DNA from 2 places in the Kineococcus sp. NPDC059986 genome. Region 2 is predicted to be linked to the other one. Evidence: riboswitches for the same ligand, from Rfam matches in the RefSeq annotation. Region 2 holds a riboswitch; the other holds the start of a gene.

Region 1 (4,703 bases), on a different contig from region 2:
ACACCTGGCCGCCGGCGCCGTGGACGAGGGCGCAGACCTCGCGGATCGACTCCTCGTACACACCGTGCGTGGACGGGTAGGTCACCATCAGGGCCGCGAGGTCGTCCTGGTGCAGGCTGATCTTGGCGCGCAGGTCGTCCAGGTCCACGTTGCCGGCCTCGTCGCACGCGACGACGACGACCTTGAGCCCGGCCATGACCGCGCTGGCGGCGTTCGTGCCGTGGGCGGAGCTGGGGATGAGGCAGACCGTGCGCTCCCCGTGCCCCTGGGCGACGTGGAAGGCGCGGATCGCCAGCAGGCCCGCGAACTCACCCTGGGACCCGGCGTTGGGCTGCAGCGAGACGGCGTCGTAGCCGGTGACCTCCGCGAGCCAGCGCTCGAGGTCGGCGACGAGCTCCGCGGTCCCGGCGAGCTGGTCGGCCGGGGCGTAGGGGTGCAGGTCGGCGAACTCCGGCCAGGAGATCGGCTCCAGCTCGGTCGTCGCGTTGAGCTTCATCGTGCACGACCCCAGCGGGATCGCGCCGCGGTCGAGCGCGTAGTCGGCGTCGGACAACCGGCTCAGGTAGCGCAGCATGGCCGTCTCGGAGCGGTGCTGGGAGAACACCGGGTGGGTGAGGAACTCCGACGTGCGGCGCAGGTGCGCGGGCAGGGCCGGTTCGGCAGCGACCTCGACCGGCTCGAGGCCGAACCCGCGCAGGGCGGCCTCGACGTGCGCCTCCGACGTCGTCTCGTCGAGGCTCATCCCGACGTGGTCGGCGTCGACGCGGCGCAGGTTCACCCCGGCCTCCAGGGCCGCGGCCACGACGGCGTCCGCACGGCCGGGCACGCGGGCCAGGACCGTGTCGAAGAACTCCGCGTGCACGACCTCGACGCCGCCGTCGCGCAACTGCTGCGCGAGCGCCGCGGCGCGCCGGGCGACCTGCAGACCGATGGCGCGCAGGCCGTCCGGCCCGTGCCAGACGGCGTAGCAGCCGGCCATGACGGCCAGGAGCACCTGGGCGGTGCAGATGTTCGACGTCGCCTTGTCGCGGCGGATGTGCTGCTCGCGCGTCTGCAGCGCCAGCCGGTAGGCCTTGTTCCCGTCCGCGTCGACCGAGACGCCCACGAGGCGGCCCGGCAGCGAGCGCTCGAGGCCCTTGCGGACGGCCATGTACGCGGCGTGCGGGCCGCCGGCGCCCATGGGGACGCCGAAGCGCTGGCTGGACCCGACGGCCACGTCGACGCCGAACTCGGCCGGCGGGACGAGGACGGTGAGGGCCAGCAGGTCGGCGGCGGCGACCGCGACGGCGCCGCGGGCCTTGGCGTCGGCGACGACGGCCGCCAGGTCGCGGACCCGGCCCGACGTGCCCGGGTACTGCACGAGGAGACCGAAGACGTCACCGACCTGCGCGAGCGGGTCCGGCGCGTCGAGGTCGACCACGACCAGGTCGAGCCCGAGCGGCACGGCGCGGGTGCGCAGGACCGCCAGGGTCTGCGGCAGGACGTCGGCGTCGACCGCGAAGACGGCGCCCTTCGGCGCCTTGGAGGTGCGGCGCGCCAGCGTCATCGCCTCGGCCGCCGCGGTGCCCTCGTCGAGCAGCGAGGCGTTGGCGATGTCCAGACCGGTGAGGTCGGTGACGGCGGTCTGGAAGTTCAGCAGCGCCTCGAGCCGGCCCTGGGAGATCTCCGGCTGGTAGGGCGTGTAGGCCGTGTACCAGGCCGGGTCCTCCAGGACGTTGCGGCGCACGACGGCCGGGGTGCGGGTGCCGTGGTACCCGAGGCCGATGAGGGACGGCACGACGCGGTTGCGGCCGGCGAGGGCGCGCAGGGCCGCCGTCACCGAGGTCTCGTCGAGGGCCTCGGGCAGGTCCAGGACGCCGTCGCGGATGCCGGCGGGGACGGCGCGGTCGACGAGCTCGTCCAGGGAGGACAGCCCGACGACGTCGAGCATGCGGGCCACGGCTGCCGCGTCGGGGCCGATGTGGCGGGCGCTGAACGGCAGGGCGGTGGGTTCGGGCGTGAACTCGGGGAGTTCGGTGGCCACGGGGACGGACGGCGTGGTCGGCACAGAGGGGGTCATGACGCTCCGGAGGTCTGGCGTTGCGCGGACGGACCTCCCCGTCTGTCACGCACCACGAAAGGGCACGTTCCAGAGCGGCCTGCCCCACGAAGTCCTTCCGCCTGAGAGGTTCCGGGGATGTTGCCCCTTCGGCGCCCCGGCCCGCAGGGGTCGGAGTCTCTCCCTCGCGGGGTGAACGGCTCGCCTGCAGTCTACCGTCCGGTCCCGCCGCGTCCCGGGCGTGGGGCACCGCCGGCGCCCCGACGCTAGGTTGTGCCCGTGATCACCCTCGCCGTCTGCAGCGCCAAGGGCGGTGTGGGCAAGACCTCGGTCGTGCTCGGGCTCGCCTCGGCCGCCCTGGCCCGCGGGACCAGCACCCTCGTCGTCGACCTCGACCCGCAGGCGGACGCGACCTCGGGCCTCGACGTCACCGCGCAGCGCCCGCACGACCTCGCCGCCGTCCTCGCCTCACCCAAGCGCAGCGTCGCCGAGGACGCCGTCGCGCCCAGCGGCTGGGTCGACGACCACCCGGGACTGCTCGACGTCGTCGGCGGGTCCGCCGCGTCCGCCCGCCGGGACACCCCCGACGCCGACGAGGAGGAGCTCAAGGCGTTGCGGCGCGCGCTGCGCAAGCTCGACGACCACGACCTGGCGATCCTCGACACACCCCCCTCGCTCAACGGCCTGACCCGTTCGGCCTGGCGGGCCGCCGACGCGGTGCTCGTCGTCTCGGACGCGAGCCGGTTCTCGGTCGCGGCGGTCGACCGCACCGTGCGCGAGGTCCGTGCGCTGCGCTCCGGTCCGCGCATCGTGGGGATCGTCGTGAACCGCTTCACGCAGCGCTCGGGCGAACAGCGCTTCCGGTTCGAGGAGCTGCGGGGCCTGTTCGGCAACCTCGTCCTGGAGCCGTTGCCCGACCGCGTGTCCGTCCCTCAGTCCCAGGGGGCCGGCGTCCCCCTGCACACGCTCAAGACCCGCACAGCCAAAACCCTTGCGGCGCAGTTCGACACGTTGCTCGACGCGGTCCTGGCCGGTCCGGGCGGAACCGGGCCGCAGTTCTAGACGTCAGAACGTGCAGGAAGATCGCTCTCCGTCTACCGTCGAACGACGGGCTGTGCGTTCGATCGTCCTGTTGGTGCCGCCCCCGCTCTCCCCGCGCACGCTGCGGGTCCAAGGAGGTCTCGTGACGTCGTCCAACACCCCCCTCTCCGGGTCCGCTCCCGCCGACGCGCGCGTCGTCCGCCCCGCCCGCGCCGCGGCACCGCCGGCGTCCGGCCGTCTCGCCGTTCCCGTCGACCCCGAAGCCGACCGGATCACGGCGCTCGTGCAGCGGCTGCGCGCCCACTGGACCCGGTCCGGCGCCGACATCGCGACGCGGTTGCGCCCCGGCGTGGACGACGCCCAGCTCGACGCGGTGGAACGGCAGATGGGTCTGCTCATCCCCCGTGCCGCTCGCGCCTGGTGGCGCGCCGTCGACGGGGTCGACCCCGTGCGGACGACGTTCCGGACCAGCTCGCCCACGGTCGGCCCCGGCGGCTGGGTGCCCCTCCGGCTCGACGACTCCGTCGCCCGGGCGTCGGGTCAGGGTCCGGGCATCGCGGCCCCGCCGGCGCTGCTCCCGCTGTTCGCCCGCGACGAGGAGCTCATCGCCGTCCGGCTCGGATCCAGCCGCGCCGTCGTCGAGCAGCTCATGCTCATGGAGGACGGGGAGAGCTACCAGCACGCCTGGCGCGTGGGGCTGGACGAGCTGCTCAGCACGTGGGCGGACTCACTGATGGCGGCGGTGATGTGGCTGCCCGACGCGCACGACTGGGTGACGGACCCCTTCGCACTGCAGGCGCTCCCCCGCGCCGAACTGCTCGACTGAGGCGGCGGGCCCACCCGTCCCCGGGAGGCCCGCCCCTCACCCTGCGACGCGTCCTCCTCAGCCGCGTCCGTGGTGACGGAGCGTGAGGATGGCGCGGGTCGGAACGGGTGGGTCAGCCGGCTTCGCGGGCGGCGCGGCGACGGGAGAGCTCGTCGGCCAGGACGACGGCGGGGTCCGTCGCGGCGGTCTCGGCCGGTTCGCGGTCGGTGGGACGTTCGCTCGGCAACGACGCCAGCTCACCCTCCACCTCGCGCCACACGCGCCCGACGGCGATGCCGAAGACGCCCTGACCGCCCTGGACGAGGTCGATGACCTCGTCGGCGGAGGTGCACTCGTAGACGCTGGCCCCGTCGGACATCAGCGTGATCTGGGCGAGGTCGTCGACACCGCGCTCGCGCAGGTGCGTGACGGCCGTGCGGATCTGGTGCAGCGAGACGCCGGTGTCCAGGAGCCGCTTCACGACCTTCAGGACGAGGATGTCGCGGAAGCCGTAGAGGCGCTGGGAGCCGGAGCCGGAGGCACCGCGCACGCTGGGCTCCACGAGCCCGGTCCGCGCCCAGTAGTCGAGCTGACGGTAGGTGATGCCGGCGGCCTTGCACGCCGTCTGACCGCGGTACCCGACCTCCTCGTCGAGGTCCGGCAGGTCCTCGGCGAAGAGCAGCCCCTGTGCACGCACGGGTCGGGACACCTTCCGCGACGACCCCGCGACTGCGTCGCCACTGCTCACGCCGGCCTCCTCGTCATCGCCACCCGACGAGGATTCGTCCGGGAGCGTCCTGCACACCGACCGTAGAAGAG
Region 2 (4,703 bases):
GCTCGGGCGTCGCGCCGAGGACGGCGGCGAGCCCGGCCGCGGCCATGGCGCTGGCCGACCCGACCTCCCCCTGGCAGCCGACCTCGGCCCCCGAGATCGACCCGGTCTCCTTCAGCACGATGCCGATGCCGCCGGCCGCGAGCAGGAACCGGACGGTCCCGGCGTCGTCGGCCCCGGGCACGAAGCGGCGGTAGAAGTGCAGGACGGCCGGGACGATCCCCGCCGCACCGTTGGTGGGTGCCGTCACGACGCGGCCGCCGGCGGCGTTCTCCTCGTTGACGGCGAGGGCGAACAGGCTCACCCAGTCCATCGCGTGCAGGGCGTCCTGCGCGGAGTTCCCCTCCTCGGCCAGGAGCTGGGCGTGCAGGCGCGGCGCACGGCGACGGACGCCGAGCCCGCCGGGCAGGACGCCGTCGGTGACGAGGCCGTGGTCGACGCACGCCGCCATCGCCGCGAAGATCGTCAGCAGCCCGGCGTCGACCTCGGCGCCCGGGCGCAGGCTCTCCTCGTTGCGGCGCACCAGGTCCGCAACACCCAGCCCGGTGCTGCGGCAGTGCTCGAGGAGTTCGGCGCCGGTGCAGAACGGGTGCGGAAGCCCCTCCCCCGTCCCCACCACGGGGGCGTCGGGTTCCAGGGGGTGGTCCCGGACGAAACCCCCGCCGACGGAGTACGACGTGCGCTCGGCGACGACGTCACCGTCGGCGTCCCGGGCGGTGAACACCATGCCGTTGGGGTGGGCCGGCAGTGAGCGCACGACGAGGCGGACGTCGGCGTCGAGGTCGAAGGGGACCTCGTGCCGGCCCAGCAGCGGCAGCGTCCCGGCGGCCCGCACGGAGGCCAGTCGCCCCTCGACGGCGTCCGGGTCGACGAGCTCGGGCCGTTCCCCCAGCAGGCCCAGCACGACGGCGCGGTCGCTGCCGTGCCCGCGACCCGTCGCACCCAGCGACCCGTGCAGGTCGACCGTCACCGACGCGACGCGGGGCAGCACCCCGGTGGCCTCGAGGTGCTCGGCGAACGCGAGCGCCGCCCGCATGGGGCCGACGGTGTGCGAGCTCGACGGGCCGATGCCGATCGAGAACATGTCGAAGACCGACAGCGGGGTGCTCACGGGTCAGCGCTCCCGGCGGTAGAAGGGCAGGGTGACGACCTCGACGGGCAGCTCCGTGCCCCGCACGTCGACGCCGAGGCGGGTGCCGGGTTCGGCCAGCGCGGCGTCGACGTGGGCCATCGCGACGGGGTGGCCCAGGGTCGGGGACAGCGCCCCGCTGGTGACCTCCCCGACCGGCTGACCGCCCGCGACGACCGCGTACCCCGCGCGGGGGGCGCGACGGCCCTCTCCGCGCAGGCCGACGAGGACGCGGGCGGGCGGCTGCGCGGCGAGGCGCTGCAGGGCCTCCAGGCCGACCGTGCCGGGCTCCTTGTCGAGCACGACGACCCGGCCGAGACCGGCGGCGAAGGGGTCGACGTCCCGGCTCAGCTCGTGCCCGTACAGGGGCATCCCCGCTTCGAGCCGCAGGGTGTCGCGGCAGGCCAGGCCGGCCGGGACCCCGCCGTGCGCGCGCGTGGCGTCGAGCAGGGCGTCCCACACCTCGCGGGTCCGCTCGACGGGCACGAACACCTCGAACCCGTCCTCGCCCGTGTACCCGGTGCGGGCCAGCAGGACCTCGACCCCGGCGAGCACGGCGGTCACCGACCGGTAGTAGCGCAACGTCGCGAGGTCCACCCCGGACGCGGGGTCGAGCAGGGGGGTCACGATCGCGACGGACGCCGGCCCCTGGACGGCGACCAGGCCCCAGCGAGCGGTCTCGTCGGCGACGACGGCGTCGAAGGGGCGCGCGCGGTCGGCCAGGGCCACGACCACGGGTTCGACGTTCGCGGCGTTGGCGACGACGAGGAACTCCTCCTCGCCGAGCCGGTAGGTGACGAGGTCGTCGACGATGCCGCCGTCGTGGTCGACGACCATCCCGTAGGCGGCGCGACCGACGGCCATCGTCGAGGGGCGGCCCACGAGGGCGGCGTCGAGGGCCCGACCGGCCTCGGGGCCGCTGACGCGGACCTCCCCCATGTGCGAGAGGTCGAAGAGCCCCGCGGTGGACCGGACGGCGGCGTGCTCGGCGAGGTCGGAGGCGTAGCGCACCGGCATGGACCAGCCGGCGAAGTCGGTGAAGGAGGCGCCGAGGTCGGCGTGGGCCGCCGCCAGGGGGGTCTCGGCGGGCGCGGGGCTGGTGGTGCTCACGGGGCTCCTCTCGTCACGGCCGCACGGAGCGGCCGAGCTGACCCCCTCTGTCGTGGGACCTGAGAGCTTCGCCGGTGCACCGCACTGCGCGGCAACGGCTTTCCCCGTCGGTGAGGACCGTGCGGTCCTGCTTTCCAGAGCGGCCTGCCCGTGGCGGTACGTGGACCTGAGAGGTTCCGGGGTGGTTGCTCCTTCGGTGCCCGCCGCGGACGACGGGGCTCTCCCGCCGGGGCGGAGCGGCCGAGTGTTCAGTTGTCCCGGACAGCGTGGCACACCCGGCACCCCGACGGCTGTTGCGGCACCGGGTACCGGCCCAACGGGCGGTCCGGGGCGTCCGTCCGGCGCGAACCCGTCACCCGGGGGTGAGCACCGTGACCCCCGCCTCCGCGAGGGCCCCCGCCAGCGGGGGACCCGGCGGCGTGTCGGTGATGAGGTAGTCGGCCGCGGCCAGGTCCCCGACCTGCGCGAAGAGCCGCCGCTCGAACTTCGTGGCGTCGGCGACCACGGCCACCGTGGCGGAGTGGTCCATCATCGCCCGCATCATCCCGGCGTCGGCGAGGTTGCTCGTCCAGTAGCCGCCGTCCGCGGTGACGGAGCCGACGCCCACGAAGGTCAGGTCCGCCTGGACGCGCAGGTCCGGACCCGGCCCACCGACGGGCAGGACCACCGGGCCGACGGTCTCCTGGGCCGTGAAGCGGACCGCCCCGCCGAACACGTAGAGGTCCCGGACCACGTCCGGTGACAGGACCGCGGGCAGGCGCAGGCTGTTCGTGGCGATGGTGAGCTGGCGCTTGTCGCGCAGGTGGCGGGCGATGGCCAGGGTCGTGGTGCCCGCGTTCATCATGAGGACCATGCCGTCGGTCACCAGGCTCGCGGCGACCGCTCCGATCGCGTCCTTGGCGTCCGCCTGCATGCGCATCCGGGTGTCCAGCTCGAACTCCGGCCGCGGGGCTGCGCTGACCCCGACGGCTCCCCCGTGGGTGCGGATGAGGTGCCCCTCGGCGTCGAGGGCGTCGAGGTCCCGGCGGATCGTGTCGACCGAGACGTTGAAGCGGTCGGCGAGCGCGGCGACCGAGGCCTCCCCGACGTCGGCGACGTAGGCGGCGAGCTCGGCCTTGCGGCCCGCGGGCAGTTGGCGCCGCGTGGCCTCGTCGCTGGGTCCCGTCGACATGCCGCAGTTCTAGCACGACGGCACGAAGTTGCAGGCCGATACCGCACGTTCCCGCACAAGCGGGCACGGCCGCATCGCCGCAGCTCAGAGCCCCTCTGAGGAAACCGCTGGCCACCCAGGCCCAACGCAGGGTTCCCGAGGGCCTTGACGGACCGCAGCGAGCCGCTCTACCGTCCCAACAACCAGCAGAGAACGGCATGAACCTGCAGGTACCAGCATCTTCACTCGACGACGAGGAGATCGACGTGGGCAACGGAGCTCGACGGCGTTGGAGGGTCACGGCGGCGGTCGTCGCACTGACCGCGACGGTGGCGCTCACCGGCTGCGGGTCGGGCAGCAGCGGTGGCGGTGACGGCAAGGTCACCCTGAAGTTCTCGCAGTGGTGGGACCCGGAACTGCCCAAGGGCGCTCTGCAGGGTCTGGTCGACGACTTCGAGAAGACGCACTCGAACATCGACGTGCAGCTCGTCAGCGGTCCGTACGCCAGCGTCCAGGACCAGACGTTCACCAACGCCGCGGCCGGGACGCTCTCGGACGTGGTCGGTCTCGACGGCGCCTGGGTCAGCGACCTGAAGAAGCAGGGCGCCCTCGCGAACCTCACCGACCTGATGAAGGAGAGCGGCTACGACGACTCCCAGCTGGCGGCCCAGGTGAAGGAGGACGGCTCCACCTACATGATCCCGGCCGTCAACTTCGTCTACCCGCTCTTCGTGAACACGGACCTGCTCGCGAAGGCCGGGGTGAGCGCGGTGCCCACGACGCGTTCGCAGTTCTCCGCGGCGGCGAGCAAGGTCACCGCCCTGGGCGGCCAGACGAAGGGCTGGGTCATCCCGCTCTCGACGCAGAACCCGAACGGCATCCAGAACGACCTCATGTCGTGGGCCTGGGCCTCCGGCGGCAGCATGCTCAAGGACGGTCAACCGGACGTCACCAACGCGCAGGTCACGTCGGCCGCGAACTTCGTCAAGAGCCTCTACGACGCGGGTGACGTGACCCCGGGCGCCCTGACGCTGCAGGAGACCGACAAGGTGACGGAGTTCACCAACGGCCGGGTCGGCATGATGATCGACTCGCTGTCGCACATCGACACGATCAAGCAGGCCGCGCCGAACCTGAAGTTCACCGTGGCCGCCATCCCCACGACCGACGGGTTCTCCGGCAAGCCGGGGATCCCCTACGCGGCCTGGGGCCTGGGCGTCTCGAACAGCTCCGACCACAAGAAGGAGGCCTTCGAGTTCGTCCAGTACCTCATGAGCAAGGACGTGAACTCCAAGCTGTCGACGCTCGCGAACGCCT

Evidence for each region. Region 2 has a riboswitch for glycine ahead of gcvT (glycine cleavage system aminomethyltransferase GcvT). Riboswitches for the same ligand answer to the same signal wherever they lie in the genome.
Region 1: linked by a shared signal. The riboswitch ahead of gcvP (aminomethyl-transferring glycine dehydrogenase) and the one ahead of gcvT (glycine cleavage system aminomethyltransferase GcvT) in region 2 are both predicted to bind glycine.

The regions. Positions count from the first base shown of each region.
Region 1 covers NZ_JBFBND010000008.1:148,910-153,612, forward strand. Annotated here, with positions in the region: gene gcvP (aminomethyl-transferring glycine dehydrogenase) at 1-2,023, opposite strand, end outside; glycine riboswitch at 2,139-2,234, opposite strand; gene AB0637_RS08715 (ParA family protein) at 2,318-3,100, shown strand; gene AB0637_RS08720 (hypothetical protein) at 3,222-3,905, shown strand; gene AB0637_RS08725 (MerR family transcriptional regulator) at 4,018-4,632, opposite strand.
Region 2 covers NZ_JBFBND010000043.1:17,933-22,635, forward strand. Annotated here, with positions in the region: gene AB0637_RS22050 (L-serine ammonia-lyase) at 1-1,081, opposite strand, end outside; gene gcvT (glycine cleavage system aminomethyltransferase GcvT) at 1,112-2,236, opposite strand; glycine riboswitch at 2,274-2,384, opposite strand; gene AB0637_RS22060 (DeoR/GlpR family DNA-binding transcription regulator) at 2,589-3,407, opposite strand; gene AB0637_RS22065 (sugar ABC transporter substrate-binding protein) at 3,653-4,703, shown strand, end outside.